3 regions of the Streptomyces sp. NPDC015242 genome follow, and region 3 is predicted to be linked to each of the others. Evidence: riboswitches for the same ligand, from Rfam matches in the RefSeq annotation. Region 3 holds a riboswitch; each other region holds the start of a gene.
What was found. A riboswitch is a leader RNA that binds a small molecule or an ion and turns the genes downstream of it on or off. The one in region 3 is predicted to bind cobalamin.
Positions count from the first base shown of each region.

Region 1 (5,488 bases), on a different contig from region 3:
CGCCGCCGTGACCTCGGCGAAGTCCGACAGCAGCGCGGAGGCGGCCACCGACGGCAGCGAGATGTCCCGCACCGAGGAGGTCAGGCGGGCGCTCAGCGAGGTCTTGACGTGCGGCCCGCCGGGCAGGGCGAGCGTGCGCAGGCTCATCAGCGGATGCCCGGGGCGGCGTTCCTCGCCGGCCCGCTTCAGCACGTGCGCCGCCTGCCAGGGGTGTACGGGCAGCACCAGACGCCCGCCCTCCCGCAGCTCGTCCGGCCACACGCCGGTGACCAGGCACTCCGCCGCCGGCACCGGTACCAGCTCCAGCTGCACCACCGGCCGGTGCTCGGGCCCGTAGGCGAGCTGCTCGGCGACCGAGAAACCGGGCCGGGAGCGGCAGGCCGGGTGGAACGGGTGCCCGTCGACGATCCGCTGCTCCCACTCCCAGTCCCGCTCCGGCCACGCCCCCCGAGCGCTCTCCCGCCCGGCCCGCGACAGCGCCAGCGAGGCGACGCTGTGCCCGAGTTCGGCCGCGAAGGAGGCGGAGTGCGGGACGCCGAGGACGCTCACCAGCAGCGCCGGATCGCCGTACTCCGTCCCGTCGAGCCGCACGGCCCTGACGTACGCCCCGGTCGCGTACGGATCCGGCAGCGGACCGTGCAGCCGGCGCCCGTCGGCCAGCAGCAGGGTCACACCGTCCCGGCCCCGCTCCACGCCTGTCACCCAGGGCAGCGGATCATGCGTGAGGCCGCGCCACAGGCGGGACAGCACGGCCGCCCGGGCGCCGGGCAGTTCGGCCTCGTACCGCGGCAGGAGCCCGGGCCGTACGACGGACAGCTCGTCGGCGACCTCGGTCTCGGCGCTGGAGGGACGGTGCACGGGCGGACTCCTCGGGTACGAATAGGGCGTCACAGCGGAACGGCGACGACCTGCATACTGATCATCCCCGCCCGGGAACGCTGGAAGGACCGTAGGGACGAGTGGAACGCGTGGACCTCATGCCCCCGCCCGCCGACGACGACTCGGCCCACGGTGACGACCCGGCCATCGCCGCTCTCGCCGACGCGTACGCCGCCGTGCCCCTGCTCAACTGCCTGCTGCGCGAGGTCGCCCGGCCGGTGCGCGAGGAGGGCGCCCACCGCGTCCACCACCTGCCCGGCGGCGACCGCCTGCTGCGCGTGCGCGGAACCCGGCGGCCCGCCGAGCCCGAGGTCGAGGTGGCGGGCGCCTGGCAGCGCCTCGGCCACACCGCACTCGTCGACCTGGTCGCCGGGGAACTGCGCCGGCGCACCGGGCTGGCCAACCCCGACCTGCCCGCCGAGATGAGGGACAGCCGGGACGTCGTGGCCGCGCTCCTGGCCGCCCGGGCCGGGGCGGCGCCGCCCGCGGACCTCTACCAGCGGTCCGAGCAGTGCCTGCTCACCGGCCACACCCACCACCCGGCCCCCAAGGCCCGCGGCGGCGGCCCCGCCGCGTCCTGGCTGCCGTACGCGCCCGAGGCGTACGCCCGCTTCCCGCTGGTGCTGCTCGGGGTGCGCGAGGACACCGTCGCCGAGGACGGCGACACCTCCGCCCTCGACGCCCTCGGCACAGCCCCGCCCGGCTACCGGCTGCTCCCGGCCCACCCCTGGCAGCTCGGCCTGGCCGCCCGTGAGCTGGCCCCCGCCTTCGCGGACGGCAGACTGCTCCGGCTCGGCACCACGGCCTTCGACACCTGGCCGACGGCCGCGATCCGCACCGTCTACGCCCCCGGGCGGGACCTGTTCCTGAAGTTCAGCCTGGACGTGCGCATCACCAACGACATCCGCCGGCTGTGGCGCCACGACCTGCTCGCCCTGCGCCGGACCGACACGGCCACGGGCGCGGCCCTCGCCGCCTGCGACGGCCCGCCCGGCTGGCTCGCCGACCGCGGGTACCGCACCGCGGACTTCGCCTTCGAGGCCCTGGCCGTCCTGGTCCGCGACGGCTTCGCCGGCCGCCTCGTGCCCGGGGCGACCCCGCTGCTCGCCGCGGGGCTCGTCGAGGGCTTCGACGGCAACCCGCTCGACCGCGTCACCGACCCGGAGGCCTGGTGGGAGGCGTACCTCGCGCACGCCGTGCCCCCGGTCCTGGCGGCCTTCGCGGGGCACGGCGTGGTCGTCGAGGCCCATCTGCAGAACACGCTCGTCGCCGTGGACGCCGACGGCATGCCGGTGCAGGTGCTGTACCGGGACGCCGAGGGCGTGAAACTGCTGCCGGACGTGGGGCGCGCCGCCGGCTGGGAGCGGCTGGTGTACTGCCTGGTCGTCAACCACCTCACCGAGATCGCCGGGGCCCTCGCCGAGCGCCGGCCCGGGTTCGACCCCTGGCCCGCCGCCCGCCGCGAACTCGCCCGGCACGACCTGCCGGAGATCCCGGCCCTGCTCGCCTCCCCGACGCTGCCCGCCAAGACGAACCTGCTGCTGCGCTGGACGGGAGCGGACGGCGCCGACGCCCGCTACCTGCCGCTGCCGAACCCGCTCAGGCGGTCCCGGCCGGGTCACGGCCCCGTGGAATGATGACCGGCGACGAAGGCGACGGCGGACGAGGAAGCCGGTGTGAATCCGGCGCGGTCCCGCCACTGTGATCGGCGAGCCGGTCCCGACAGGCCACTGCCCGCGCGCGGGTGGGAAGGCCGGGACCTGCGGCGACCCGAGAGCCAGGAGACTCACGCGGTCGCCTCCTCCACGGACCACCGGGGCGGATCTCCCCGGAGAGAGGGCAGGTGCGGCATGCCCGCGACGCCGGCCGGCGACCCCCTGGACGAGACCCCGGGCGGATCCCCGCCGTGCCGTGTCGTCGTCTGCCGGGACTGCTGCTGCGGCAGCCCCAAGGTGACCGGCGTCGACCACGCGGCCCAGACCGAGCGCCTGCGCGCGGCGGCACCCGTGCGGATCTCCGACTGCCTGGACGTCTGCGACCAGGCCAACGTGGTCGTCGTGCAGCCCTCGGCCGCGGGCCGGGCCGCGGGAGCCCGGCCCGTCTGGCTCGGTCTGCTCAACGACCCGGCCGCCACCGAGGACGTCGTCTCCTGGGTCCGGGCCGGCGGCCCGGGCGTGGCCCCGCTGCCGGACATCCTCGGACTGTACGTCTTCAGCCCCCGGGCGCGGCGGGACGGGGACCGCCCCTGACACCGGCTCAGGCCGCCCGGCGGCCGCGGATCAGCAGCCACAGGAAGTACGGGGTGCCGATCACGGCCGTCATCAGACCGGCGCCCAGCTGGGCCGGGGCGATCACCGTACGGCCGACGAGATCGGCCGTGCAGACGAGCGCGGCGCCGAGCAGCACGGCGACCGGCACCACCCGCACGTGCCGCCGGCCCACCAGGGCCCGGGCCGCGTGCGGCGCGACGAGACCGACGAAGCCGATGGTGCCGGCCGAGGCCACGGCGGTCGCCGCCAGCAGCACGCCCACCACCAGGAAGCCGAGCCGGGCCCGGGGCAGCCCCAGTCCGAGCAGGCGCGGGGTGTCCCCGTCCAGCGAGACGAGGTCCAGCTCGGTGCGCCGGGCGACCGCGACGGCCAGGCCCAGGGCCAGCACGAGCGCGACGGGCACGACGTCCGCCGTGGTCCGCCCGTACGTCGAACCGGACAGCCAGGTCAGCGCCTTCGTGGCGTTGAACGGGTCGGTGAGCACGATGAGCAGGCTGATCAGGGCCGTCGATCCGGCCGCCACGCCGATGCCGACGAGGACCAGCCGGCTCTGCTGGTAGCCGCCCCGGGCGGCGAGCCCGAACACGAGGGCGGAGGCCAGCGCCGCTCCGGCGAACGCCGCCGAGGCGACGCCCCAGGAGCCGGCGGCGGGCACGGTGGTCACGAGCAGCACGGCACCCAGCGCGGCGCCGCCCGAGACCCCCAGCACCCCGGGTTCCGCCAGCGGATTGCGGGTCACGGCCTGCACCAGCGTGCCGGCCAGCGCGAGGGCGGCGCCCGCGCACAGCGCGGCGAGCACCCGCGGCACCCGGGTGTCCAGGACGAAGGAGACGGTCCGGCCGGCCCGCCCCTGCGCCCAGTTGGCGACGTCCCCGAGCAGGAGCTTGCTGTCGCCCAGCAGCACACCGGCGAGGGCGGCGCCGACGACGACGGCGGCCAGGGCGGCCGCCGTGGCCAGGTACGCCGTGCGGCCGGGGATGCGCAGCCGGTCCGGTGGCTCCACCCCGGCCGTGTCCCGCAGCCGCAGCGCCGTCGCCACCAGGAACACGGCGCCGACCAGGCTGGTGACGATGCCGGTGGGCACGCCGACGGCGGTGTCGGCGGGGATCAGGGCCCGCAGCAGCACGTCGGAGCCGAGCACCAACGCGGCCCCGGCCAGCCCGGCCGCGGGCAGCGCCGCCCGCGCGCGGGTGAAGCCGCGGAACCGGCGGGCGAGCGGCCGGACCAGGGCGGGCGCGCAGAGCCCGACGTAGCCGAGCGGCCCGGCGAGCGTGACGGCCGCCGCGGACAGCAGCGCCGCGAGCACCACCACCGTGACCCGGGTGGCGTGCACCGGGACGCCGAGGCCGCGCGCCGCGTCGTCGCCGAGGGCGAGCGCGTCGACCCGCCGGGCGACCAGCAGCAGCCCGGCGAGCCCCACGAGGGCGACGGGCAGCATCTGCAGGACGCCGTCGAAGCCGTTCTGGCCGATGCTGCCCTGGTTCCACTGGTAGAGGCCCTCCGTCTGCTGCGGGAACAGCAGCAGGAGCCCTTCCGTCAGGGAGTTCAGGCCCAGCGCGAGCGCGGTGCCGGCCAGGACCAGCCGTACGGTGCCCGTGCCGAGGCCGGACAGGGCGAGCACCACGGCCGCGGCCAGCAGCCCGCCCGCGAAGGCCACGCCCGAGGAGGCGAGCAGCGGCAGGGAGACGCCGGTCGCGCCGGCCAGCCCGAGCGCCAGGTACGAGCCGGCGTTCACCGCGAGGGTGTCGGGCGAGGCGAGCACGTTGCGGCTGACGGCCTGGAGCACGGCGCCCGCGATGCCGAGGACGACGCCGACCAGGACGCCCGCGGTCATCCGCGGCAGCCGTGAGGCGATCACCACGGACGCGTCGGCCGGATCGGCCTGCCCGGTCAGGGCCTTGAAAACCTGCGCCGGCCCGACGGCGGCGGTGCCCTGGGTGATGTCGACGACCGCGAGGGCGGCGACGAGGAGGACGAGCCCGGCCGTCACCGCGGCCGCACCCGTCCGGGACGCGGCCGCCGGGGGACGGACGGCGGGGGGCGCTTCGGTGACGGCCATGACGGGCGTTACTTCGTCAGCGCTTCGACGAGGGCGTCGATGTACGCCTCCATCGAGCCGGGACCGCCGAACATCCAGATGCCGTCGGGCAGCCGGTGCACGTCGCCCGCCTTCACGAACGGCAGGGAGGTCCACACGGCGTTCTTCTTCAGCTGCCCGGCGAACGGGTTGCTGGCCTTGTCGCCGTCGTTGCCGATGTAGGCGAACGCGGTGTCCTTCGGCAGGGCGGTCAGGCCCTCGACGTCGGTGGTGCCGAGGCCGTAGGCCGGGTCGCCCTTGA
Region 1 covers NZ_JBIBUF010000005.1:43,274-48,761, reverse strand. The annotation lists gene ACF07N_RS18065 (IucA/IucC family protein) at 1-858, opposite strand, end outside; gene ACF07N_RS18060 (IucA/IucC family protein) at 960-2,516, shown strand; cobalamin riboswitch at 2,542-2,667, shown strand; gene ACF07N_RS18055 ((2Fe-2S) ferredoxin domain-containing protein) at 2,730-3,128, shown strand; gene ACF07N_RS18050 (iron ABC transporter permease) at 3,136-5,208, opposite strand; gene ACF07N_RS18045 (ABC transporter substrate-binding protein) at 5,217-5,488, opposite strand, start outside.
Region 1: it holds a riboswitch for cobalamin, as region 3 does, so the genes downstream of both, ACF07N_RS18055 ((2Fe-2S) ferredoxin domain-containing protein) here and ACF07N_RS00355 (ABC transporter substrate-binding protein) in region 3, are expected to answer to the same signal.

Region 2 (5,488 bases), on a different contig from region 3:
CATGGCCATCGAGACCACGCACCTGAGCGCGAAGCGCTTCCCCGCGCTGCGCCGGTCCCTGGTGAAGTACACGTCCCTCTACACCGCGCTCGCCGAGGTCTACGACGTCCATCTCGCCGAGGCCGAGGAGACGATCGAGACGTCGCTGGCCACCCCGCGCGAGGCGGGCCTGCTCGGCACCGACGTCGGCCTGCCCATGCTGATGCTGTCCCGGCACTCGCTGGACCGGGACGGCCAGCCGGTGGAGTGGGTGCGGTCGGTCTACCGCGGCGACCGGTACAAGTTCGTGGCCCGCCTGAAGCGCCCCCAGGAGTGACCGGCCGGCGACGCGACCGGCCCACGGCGGGACTCCCGTTTCTTTTGGGTACCGCATTGCGGACGAGGGGTTCCGCTTCCGCCGCACCCTGACCTAGATTGCCTGCGCATTGCACAGGTGATCACTTGAGGGGACGGAGCCGCCTGATGTCGCAACCCCCGGAAACCAGCAGAGGGCCGGTGGTGACGCCGATGCGCGTCGTCATCGCCGTCTGTCTCATAGCGCCCTTCATCGCCATGCTGTGGGTCGGCTCGTACGCGAAGACCGACCCGGCCTTCATCGGCATCCCGTTCTTCTACTGGTACCAGATGGCCTGGGTGCTGATCTCCACGGCGCTGACGATGATCGCCTTCAAGCTGTGGCAGCGTGACCAGCGCGCCCGCTCGGCCGCGAAGGGCGGTGCGTCGGAGTGAAGGACGGCGTGAACGGCGTCGCACTCGCCGTCTTCATCTTCTTCTTCCTGGCCGTCACGGTCATGGGCTTCCTCGCCGCGCGCTGGCGCAAGGCCGAGAACGAGCACAGCCTGGACGAATGGGGCCTGGGCGGCCGCTCGTTCGGCACCTGGATCACCTGGTTCCTGCTCGGCGGCGACCTGTACACGGCGTACACCTTCGTGGCCGTGCCGGCGGCGATCTACGCGGCGGGAGCGGCGGGCTTCTTCGCGGTGCCCTACACGATCCTGGTCTACCCGCTGATCTTCACGTTCCTGCCGCGCCTGTGGTCGGTCTCCCACAAGCACGGCTACGTGACGACCTCCGACTTCGTGCGCGGCCGCTTCGGCTCCAAGGGCCTGTCCCTGGCCGTGGCGCTCACCGGCATCCTGGCGACGATGCCCTACATCGCCCTCCAGCTGGTCGGCATCCAGGCCGTGCTGGACGTGATGGGGGTCGGCGGCGGTGAGAACACCAACTGGTTCATCAAGGACCTGCCGCTGCTGATCGCCTTCGGTGTGCTGGCGGCCTACACGTACTCGTCGGGTCTGCGGGCGCCCGCGCTCATCGCGTTCGTGAAGGACACGCTGATCTACATCGTCATCGCGGTGGCGATCATCTACATCCCGATCAAGCTGGGCGGGTTCGACGACATCTTCGCCAAGGCGGGCGACGCGTTCAGCCAGACCAACCCGGCGACGGGCGCGCCGCGCGGTGCGCTGACACCGCCCGAGGCGGGCCAGTGGACCTACGCCACGCTGGCGCTGGGCTCCGCGCTGGCGCTGTTCATGTACCCGCACTCCATCACGGCGACGCTGTCCTCCAAGAGCCGTGAGGTGATCCGCCGCAACACCACGATCCTGCCGCTGTACTCGCTGATGCTGGGTCTGCTGGCGCTGCTCGGGTTCATGGCGATCGCGGCCGGCATCAAGGTGCAGAACGGGCAGCTGGCGATCCCGCAGCTGTTCGAGACGATGTTCCCGGACTGGTTCGCCGGTGTGGCGTTCGCGGCGATCGGCATCGGCGCGCTGGTGCCGGCGGCCATCATGTCCATCGCGGCCGCGAACCTGTTCACGCGCAACATCTACAAGGACTTCATCAAGCCGGACGCCACGCCCGCGCAGGAGACCAAGGTCTCCAAGCTGGTGTCCCTGCTGGTGAAGGTGGGCGCCCTGGCCTTCGTGCTGACGATGGACAAGACGGTCGCCATCAACTTCCAGCTGCTCGGCGGTATCTGGATCCTGCAGACCTTCCCGGCCCTGGTCGGCGGCCTGTTCACGCGCTGGTTCCACCGCTGGGCGCTGCTCGCGGGCTGGGCGGTCGGCATGGTCTACGGCACGGTCGCCGCGTACGGGGTCGCCTCGCCGACGCAGAAGCACTTCGGCGGCTCCTCCAAGGAGATCCCCGGCATCGGCGAGATCGGCTACATCGGCCTCACGGCGTTCGTGCTGAACGTGGTGGTGACGGTGGTCCTGACGTTCGTCCTCAAGGCCCTGAAGGCCCCCGACGGCGTCGACGAGACCAAGCCGGAGGACTACACGGCCGACGCGGGCGACCCGGGGGTGCAGGTCGAACTGCCGCCCGCCACCGCCGGTTCCTCGCACTGACCTTTGGGGCGCCCGGCACCGCGCCCCGCACGACGAACGACCCGCAGCGGGCCGCCGTGAGCACACCTCACGGCGGCCCGCCGTCGTTCGCCCGGTGCCCGTCCCGCGCCTGCCGGAGATCACTCTGCACACCTACCAGCTGACGCTCTGAAACCAGCGCGACACAACATCTGGGGGTGCCGATCGAACCCGGCACAAGATGTATGCTCATGCTCGCTGTCGCCGCAGGGGAATCCGGTGCGAATCCGGAACTGTCCCGCAACGGTGTACCCATGCCCTTTCACGCGGTATGGGCGTCAGTCCGAGGACCTGCCGACAGTGCGCCCGGCCACCCGGCCGGTGTGCCTGACGTCCGGGCCTCGTGGAATGGGCCGGTGGACGCGACGCCGCGTGCGCTCGTGTGCTGCCCCCTGCCCTCGACGAGGCCCCGTGCCGAGCGAGGGAGAGCCCCACGTGACCATCGCGCCAGCCGATCCGGTCTCAGCCGCCGAAGAACCCGCGGAAGAAGCGCACGACGCTCCCGGTGCCGCCCTGTTGCGGACCCTGACCGAACTGACCGCCGACCTCCCCGACGCCGACCCCGGCCGGGTCGCCGCCGCCGCCCTGCGCGGCCGGTCGGCGCGGGCCGACGAGGCGGAGTTGCGCGAGCTGGCCACCGAGGCGGCCGCCGGTCTCATCTCCGAGGACCCCGCCTACTCCCGGCTGGCCGCCCGGCTGCTGACCATCGGCATCCGCGCCGAGGCCGCCTCCCAGGGCGTCTCGTCGTTCACGGAGTCGGTCGCCGTGGGGCACCGCGAGGGGCTCATCGCCGACCGCACCGCCGAGTTCGTCCGGGTGCACGCGGCCCGGCTCGACGCCCTGATCGACACCACCGCCGACGACCGCTTCGGCTACTTCGGCCTGCGCACCCTGCACAGCCGCTACCTGCTGCGCCACCCCCTCACCCGCAAGGTGATCGAGACGCCCCAGCACTTCCTGCTGCGCGTGGCGAGCGGCCTCGCCGAGGACGACACCGCACGGGCCGTGGACGAAGTCGCCGCCCTCTACCGGCTGATGAGCCGCCTCGACTACCTCCCCTCCTCCCCCACCCTGTTCAACTCCGGCACCCGGCACCCCCAGATGTCGTCCTGCTACCTGCTCGACTCCCCCAAGGACGAGCTGGACTCCATCTACGACCGCTACCACCAGGTCGCCCGCCTGTCGAAGCACGCCGGCGGCATCGGCATCGCCTACTCCCGCGTCCGGGCCCGGGGTTCGCTGATCCGCGGCACGAACGGCCACTCCAACGGCATCGTCCCGTTCCTGAAGACCCTCGACGCCTCGGTCGCCGCCGTGAACCAGGGCGGCCGCCGCAAGGGCGCCGCCGCGGTCTACCTGGAGACCTGGCACTCCGACATCGAGGAGTTCCTGGAACTGCGCGACAACACCGGCGAGGACGCCCGCCGCACGCACAACCTCAACCTCGCGCACTGGGTCCCGGACGAGTTCATGCGCCGGGTGAACGCCGACGCGCAGTGGTCGCTGTTCTCCCCCGCGGACGTGCCCGAGCTGGTGGACCTGTGGGGCGAGGAGTTCGACACCGCCTACCGGGCCGCCGAGGCGAAGGGCCTGGCGCGCAAGACGCTGCCCGCGCGCGAGCTGTACGGCCGGATGATGCGCACCCTCGCGCAGACCGGCAACGGCTGGATGACCTTCAAGGACGCCGCCAACCGCACCGCCAACCAGACCGCCGAGCCGGGCCACGTCGTCCACTCCTCCAACCTCTGCACCGAGATCCTGGAGGTGACCAGCGACGGCGAGACGGCGGTCTGCAACCTCGGCTCGGTCAACCTCGGCGCGTTCGTGACCGGCGGGGACATCGACTGGGAGCGCCTGGACGAGACCGTCCGCACGGCCGTGACGTTCCTCGACCGGGTCGTCGACATCAACTTCTACCCGACCGAGCAGGCGGGCCGCTCCAACGCCCGCTGGCGCCCGGTCGGCCTCGGCGCGATGGGTCTGCAGGACGTCTTCTTCCAGCTGCGCCTGCCCTTCGACTCGCCCGAGGCGAAGGCCCTGTCCACCCGCCTCGCCGAGCGCGTCATGCTCGCCGCCTACGAGGCCTCCGCCGACCTCGCCGAGCGCAACGGCCCGCTGCCCGCCTGGGAGAAGACGCGTACGGCCCGGGGCGTGCTGCACCCCGACCACTACGACGTGGAGCTGACCTGGCCCGAACGCTGGGCGGCCCTGCGCGAGCGGATCGCCACGACCGGCCTGCGCAACTCGCTGCTGCTCGCCATCGCGCCCACCGCCACCATCGCCTCCATCGCGGGCGTGTACGAGTGCATCGAGCCGCAGGTGTCCAACCTGTTCAAGCGCGAGACGCTGTCCGGCGAGTTCCTCCAGGTCAACTCCTACCTGGTGGACGAGCTCAAGCGGCTCGGCGTGTGGGACGCCCGCACCCGCGAGGCACTGCGCGAGGCCAACGGCTCGGTGCAGGGCTTCGGCTGGATCCCCGAGGACGTGCGCGCCCTCTACCGCACCGCCTGGGAGATCCCGCAGCGCGGCCTGATCGACATGGCGGCGGCCAGGACCCCGTTCCTGGACCAGTCGCAGTCCCTGAACCTGTTCCTGGAGACGCCGACCATCGGCAAGCTCTCCTCGATGTACGCCTACGCCTGGAAGTCCGGGCTGAAGACCACGTACTACCTGCGCTCGCGCCCGGCGACCCGCATCGCCCGCGCCGCCCGGGCCACCGTCCCCGTGCAGGCCACCCCCGACCCCGAAGCGGTCGCCTGCTCCCTGGAAAACCCCGAGTCCTGCGAGGCCTGCCAGTAATGCCCAGCACCCAGAATCTCCTCGACCCCGGCTTCGAGCTGACCCTGCGCCCCATGCGCTACCCGGACTTCTACGAGCGCTACAGGGACGCCATCAAGAACACCTGGACCGTGGAGGAGGTCGACCTCCACTCGGACGTCGCCGACCTCGCCAAGCTCTCCCCCGCGGAGCAGCACCTCATCGGCCGGCTGGTGGCGTTCTTCGCGACGGGCGACTCGATCGTCGCGAACAACCTGGTGCTGACGCTGTACAAGCACATCAACTCCCCCGAGGCGCGGCTGTACCTGAGCCGTCAGTTGTTCGAGGAGGCCGTGCAC
Region 2 covers NZ_JBIBUF010000002.1:510,605-516,092, forward strand. The annotation lists gene ACF07N_RS07740 (GntR family transcriptional regulator) at 1-316, shown strand, start outside; gene ACF07N_RS07745 (DUF3311 domain-containing protein) at 463-729, shown strand; gene mctP (monocarboxylate uptake permease MctP) at 726-2,354, shown strand; cobalamin riboswitch at 2,528-2,686, shown strand; gene ACF07N_RS07755 (ribonucleoside-diphosphate reductase subunit alpha) at 2,808-5,171, shown strand; gene ACF07N_RS07760 (ribonucleotide-diphosphate reductase subunit beta) at 5,171-5,488, shown strand, end outside.
Region 2: it holds a riboswitch for cobalamin, as region 3 does, so the genes downstream of both, ACF07N_RS07755 (ribonucleoside-diphosphate reductase subunit alpha) here and ACF07N_RS00355 (ABC transporter substrate-binding protein) in region 3, are expected to answer to the same signal.

Region 3 (5,488 bases):
ACGAGCGGATCGGCCAGGTGCCAGCCCAGCGCCGACCCGCCGGCGCCCAGCAGCACGGCCAGGGACGTGAAGCCGTCCGTGCGGGCGTGCAATCCGTCGGCGACCAGCGCCGCCGAGCCGATCGCGCGGCCGACGCGGATGCGGTACCGGGCCACCCACTCGTTGCCCGCGAACCCCACGAGTGCGGCCGCGGCGACCGCCGGGACGTGCGCCACCGGGCGCGGATCGAGGAGGCGGTCGATCGCCGCCCATCCGGCGAAGACCGCCGACGCGGCGATCGTCAGGACGATGACCAGGCCCGCCAGGTCCTCGGCCCGGCCGTAGCCGTAGGTGAAGCGGCGCGTGGCCGCCCGCCGGCCCAGCACGAAGGCGATCCCGAGCGGCACGGCGGTCAGCGCGTCCGCGGTGTTGTGCACCGTGTCCCCGAGCAGTGCCACCGAACCGGAGGCGGCCACCACGAACGCCTGCGCCAGCGCGGTCGCGCCGAGCACCGCCAGCGAGACCCACAGCGCTCGCATGCCGCGCGCCGAGGACTCCAGGGCGGAGTCGACCTTGCCGGCGGTCTCGTGGGAGTGCGGGGTGAGCAGGTGACCCAGGCGGTGGCGCAGGCCGGGCCGGTGGCCGTGGCCCGGGCCGTGGTCGTGGCCGTGGCCGTGGCCGTGACCAGGGTCGTCGTCATGACTGTGGCCACGGTGACGGCCGTGGTCATGGTCGCGGGGGTGGGAGTGCTCGTGCCGGTCGCTCACGGGGTTCCCTTCCGGGTGCGGGGCGGGTGGACGCGCGCGCGTCCCTGGCGCCATTATGTGCGTATGAGCGCACGCATGCACCTGTCACCTGCGCACGATGCGCACCCGCGCAGCCCCGGCGAGGAGCAGTTCGCGCTCGCCGCCGAACTCCTCGCGCTCCTCGGGGACCGGACGCGCCTCGCCCTGCTGCATGCTTTGACCGGGGGAGAGGCCGACGTCACGACCCTCACCGAGGCGTGCGGGGCGGCCCGGCCCGCCGTCAGCCAGCACCTGGCGCGCCTGCGTCTCGCGGGCCTGGTGAACACGCGGAAGGAGGGCCGCCGGGTCGTCTATTCACTCCACGACGGTCATCTGCGCCGGCTCGTGGACGAGGCACTGAACGTGGCCGACCACCGGATCGGCGACCGGCCTCCGCACGACTGAGTCAGTAGCGCGCGGCCGTCCCGAGGTACTGCTCGGCGAAGGCCGCCGCCGCGACGGGTGAGGTGAACAGGCGGCGCAGCCGGGCCAGCGTGGTGCCCGCGCGGAACGGATCGCCCGCCGCCGTGCCGTGGTACACCTCGGACAGCCACTGCGAGAACTCCTGGTAGTCCCACACGCGCCGCAGGCACGCCTCGGCGTAGCCGGCCAGGCCGCCGTCCTCGCCCCGGGTCAGGTGGTCCACCAGGGCGTCACCGAGCAGGAAGGCGTCGTGCAGGGCGAGATTCATGCCCTTGGCGGCGATGGGGGCGACCAGATGGGCCGCGTCGCCCGCGAGGAACAGCCGGCCGTGCACCATCGGCTCGACCACGTAGTCGTGCATGTCCAGCACGCGCTTCTCGATCAGCCGGCCCTCCGTCAGCGGGGGCGCCCCGGACGCCCCGAGCCGCTCCCGCAGCTCCGCCCAGACCCGGTCGTGCGGCCAGTTGCCGGGGTCGTCGCCCGGCGGGCACTGGAGGTAGTAGCGGGTCACCTCGGGGCTGCGCGGCATCTGCCCGGCGAACCCGCGGGCGTGACAGCCGAACAGCACGCAGTCCGCGGACGGCGGGGCCTCGGCGAGCAGCGCCAGCCAGCCGATGCCGTAGTCGTGCCGGGCGATGCGCACCCGCTCCGGGGGCAGTGACGCCCGGCTCACCCCGCGCGCCCCGTCGCACCCGGCGACGAAGTCCGCCCGGACCACCCGCCGTTCACCCGTGTCGGGACAGACGTACGAGACCGACGGCCGGTCGGAGCCGAGGTCGTGGAGCCGGACGTCGCTCACGCCGAAGCGGATCCGCCCGCCGCGCACGTCGGCGTACTCCCGGACCAGGTCCGTCACCAGCAGCGGCTGCGGATAGACGAAGTGGTGGCTGCCCGTCAGCTCGCCGTAGGAGAAGCGGTAGCGCTCCCCGCCGAAGCGGAACTCGCACGCGCTGTGCAGCTCCGCCCGGTCGAGCAGGTTGCGGGCCAGACCGCGCTTCTCCAGGGCGCGCACGGCCCACTCCTCGATGACCCCGGCCCGGGGCCGCTGCTCGATGAACTCCCGGGTCTCCGTCTCCAGTACCAGGCAGTCCACCGAGGCGGCCCGCAGGATGTTGCCCACCGTCAGTCCGGCGGGGCCGGCGCCCACCACGACGACCGGAAAGCGTTCGGATGCGCCGGAGTTCGCGGGCAGGGGGAGGTCGGCCATGCCGCTCATTATGGAGGCGGCGTCAGGGGGCGGGCACCCCCGCCGCGGCCGGAAGGGCGCACCGCCTCAGGGCCCGGCGGCGAGCAGCCGCGCCGGTCACCGCCCGAGCCGCGGGATCTCGATCGCCGGGCAGCGGTCCATCACCATCTCGAGACCCGCGGCCCGGGTCCGCTCGTACGCCGCCTCGTCGAGGACCCCCAGCTGGAACCAGACGCCCTTCGCGCCCTTGGCGACCGCCTCGTCCGCGACGGCGCCCGCCAGCTCGCTGTTGACGAAGACGTCCACGACGTCCACGTCGAAGGGAATGTCCGCCAGGCTCGCGTAACCCTGCTCGCCGTGCACCGTCTCGGCCTTCGGGTGCACCGGCACCACCCGCTTGCCGAAGCGCTGGAGCACGGCCGCGACCCCGTACGCCGCGCGCTGCCGGTTCGACGACAGGCCCACCACGGCCCAGGTGTCGCCGAGCCCGGTGAGAATCCTGCGGACCGCTGCCTCGTCGCCGTACACCGGCGGCCTCCTCGAGAACGTCGTGGACAAAGGGTGCTGTCCCGGCAACCACGCGGCACGCGCGGTGATTCCCCGGAACCCGCCGTGATAGCTTGCCGAGGCCAGTCGAACCCATGTACGTGGGTCAGGGAATCCGGTGGAAATCCGGAACTGACGCGCAGCGGTGAGGGGGACGGGCGGGGCCTCGGCCACTGGACTTCCGCTACGGACGTCCGGGAAGGCGCTCCGATCCGGGTGAACCCGAGTCCGAAGACCTGCTGGCGGCCCCCGCGGCCGGTGCGCGGCGGGGGAGCACCGTACGACCGGGCTCCGCGATCGGGCCCTCGACGACTGAGGACTGGTTCCCCGTGCCCCTCGCCCCATCCGCCCGTGCCGCCGTGCTGCTCGCGGCCGGCTCCCTGCTCCTCACCGGCTGCGGCGACCCGCAGCCCGCCCCGGCGAAGGCCGCCGTCACCCTCGACAACTGCGGCCACGCGGTGCGCGTCGAGACCCCGCCCGAGCGCGCCGTCTCCCTCAACCAGGGCACCACCGAGATCCTGCTCTCCCTCGGCCTCGCCGACCGCCTCGCGGGCACGGCCACCTGGACCGACCCGGTGATGAAGGGCCTGGCGAAGGCGAACGCGACGGTGCCGCGCATCGCCGACGACAACCCCTCCTTCGAACGGGTCCTGGACGCGGACCCGGACTTCGTGGCCGCCTCCTTCGTCTCCACCCTCGGCCGGGGCGGCGTCGCCACCCGCGAGCAGTTCGAGAAGCTCGGCGTCCCCACCTACGTCTCCCCGTCCGACTGCGCAGGGAAGGACAACTCCGGCGGTGGCGACGGTGCCCGCGACAAGGCCCTCGGCATGGACGCCGTCTACGGCGAGGTGCGCGACCTGGCGGCCGTCTTCGGGGTGCGGGAACGCGGCGACGCCCTCGTGGACTCGCTGCGCCGGCGCATGCGGAAGGCCACCGCGGGCATCGACGCCTCCGACGTCACCCTCCTGTACTGGTTCGCCAACTCCGAGTCGCCCTACATGGCGGGCTGTTGCGGGGCGCCCGGCATCATCACCCGCTCCCTCGGCGCGCGGAACGTCTTCGACGACACGCACCAGGAATGGCCGCAGATCAACTGGGAGACCGTCGCCGACCGCGACCCCGACGTCCTCGTCATCGGGGACCTCACCCGCAGGTCGCAGACCGCCGAGTCGGCCGCGAAGAAGATCGCCTTCCTCGAGTCCAACCCGGCCACGAAGAACATGGACGCGGTCCGGCACAAGCGGTACGTGCTGCTCAGCGGGCAGGCCATGAACCCGACCATCCGCACGGTCGAGGGCGTCGAACGGGTCGCCGCGGGCCTGCGCCGGTTCGGGCTGGTGAAGTGACCGCCCGGGACCCGCTGCCGGAGACCGGGGGCCGCCCGGCGGCCGTCTCCCTGCCCCGCCGCGGTACCGGGCTCGCGCTCGGCGCGGCCGGAGCGGTCGCACTCGTCGCCTCCCTCGCCGTGGCCATCACCATCGGCCCCGCCGACATACGCGTCGGGGACGTGTGGTCCGTGGTGGCCGCCCACCTCGGCCTGGGCAGCTCGGAGCTGACGCCGATCCGGGACGGCATCGTCTGGCAGCTGCGGCTGCCGCGCACCCTGCTCGCGGCCGTGTGCGGGGCCGGACTCGCCGTGTGCGGGGCGGTGATGCAGTCGCTGCTGCGCAACCCGCTGGCCGACCCGTTCGTGCTCGGGGTCTCCTCGGGCGCCTCCACCGGCGCGGTCGCCGTGGTCGTGCTGGGCGCGGGCGGCGGAGCGGTCTCCGTCTCCGCGGGCGCCTTCCTCGGGGCCCTGGTCTCCTTCGCGCTGGTGCTGCTGCTCAGCCACACCCTGGGCGGCACCACCGACCGGGTGGTCCTCGCCGGGGTCGCCGCCATGCAGCTGTTCTCCGCGCTCACCTCCTTCATCGTGATGACCTCCGCCGACGCGGAGACGACCCGGGGCGTGCTGTTCTGGCTCCTCGGCTCCCTCGGCGGCGTGGGCTGGACCGACGTGTGGCTGTGCCTGGCCGCGCTGGCCGTGGCCCTGGTGGTGTGCCTCGCCCACGCCCGCACCCTCGACGCCTTCGCCTTCGGGCAGGAGGCGGCGGCCGCGCTGGGCGTGTCCGTGGCCCGCACCCGTCTGGTGCTGCTGTGCGTCACGGCCCTGCTCACCGCGGCGCTGGTCAGCTCGGCCGGGGCGATCGGCTTCGTCGGCCTGGTCCTGCCGCACGCGGCCCGCGCGCTGTCCGGGCCCGGGCACGCCCGGCTGCTGCCCGTCACGGCACTGGCCGGCGCGGTCTTCCTGGTGTGGGTCGACACGCTGGCCCGGACGGTGCTGGAGCCGCGGGAGGTGCCGGTGGGTGTGGTGACCTCGCTCATCGGGGTGCCGGCGTTCGTGGCCGTGCTGTACCGGACGAGGCGGACGCGGTGAGCGGGGAGCGGACAGCGGCGGACGCCGGGGGCCGGCCGCCCGGGCGAACCGGCCGGGGTGCCGGGGGGTCGGGGGCGGAGGGGGCCGGCGGCGATGGCGGCGGGCTGAGGGCCGGCCGGGATGCGGGCGGCGATGGCGGTGGGTTGCGGACCG
Region 3 covers NZ_JBIBUF010000001.1:67,176-72,663, forward strand. The annotation lists gene ACF07N_RS00335 (cation diffusion facilitator family transporter) at 1-746, opposite strand, end outside; gene ACF07N_RS00340 (ArsR/SmtB family transcription factor) at 810-1,169, shown strand; gene ACF07N_RS00345 (4-hydroxybenzoate 3-monooxygenase) at 1,171-2,394, opposite strand; gene ACF07N_RS00350 (CoA-binding protein) at 2,491-2,901, opposite strand; cobalamin riboswitch at 2,987-3,178, shown strand; gene ACF07N_RS00355 (ABC transporter substrate-binding protein) at 3,249-4,265, shown strand; gene ACF07N_RS00360 (FecCD family ABC transporter permease) at 4,316-5,335, shown strand.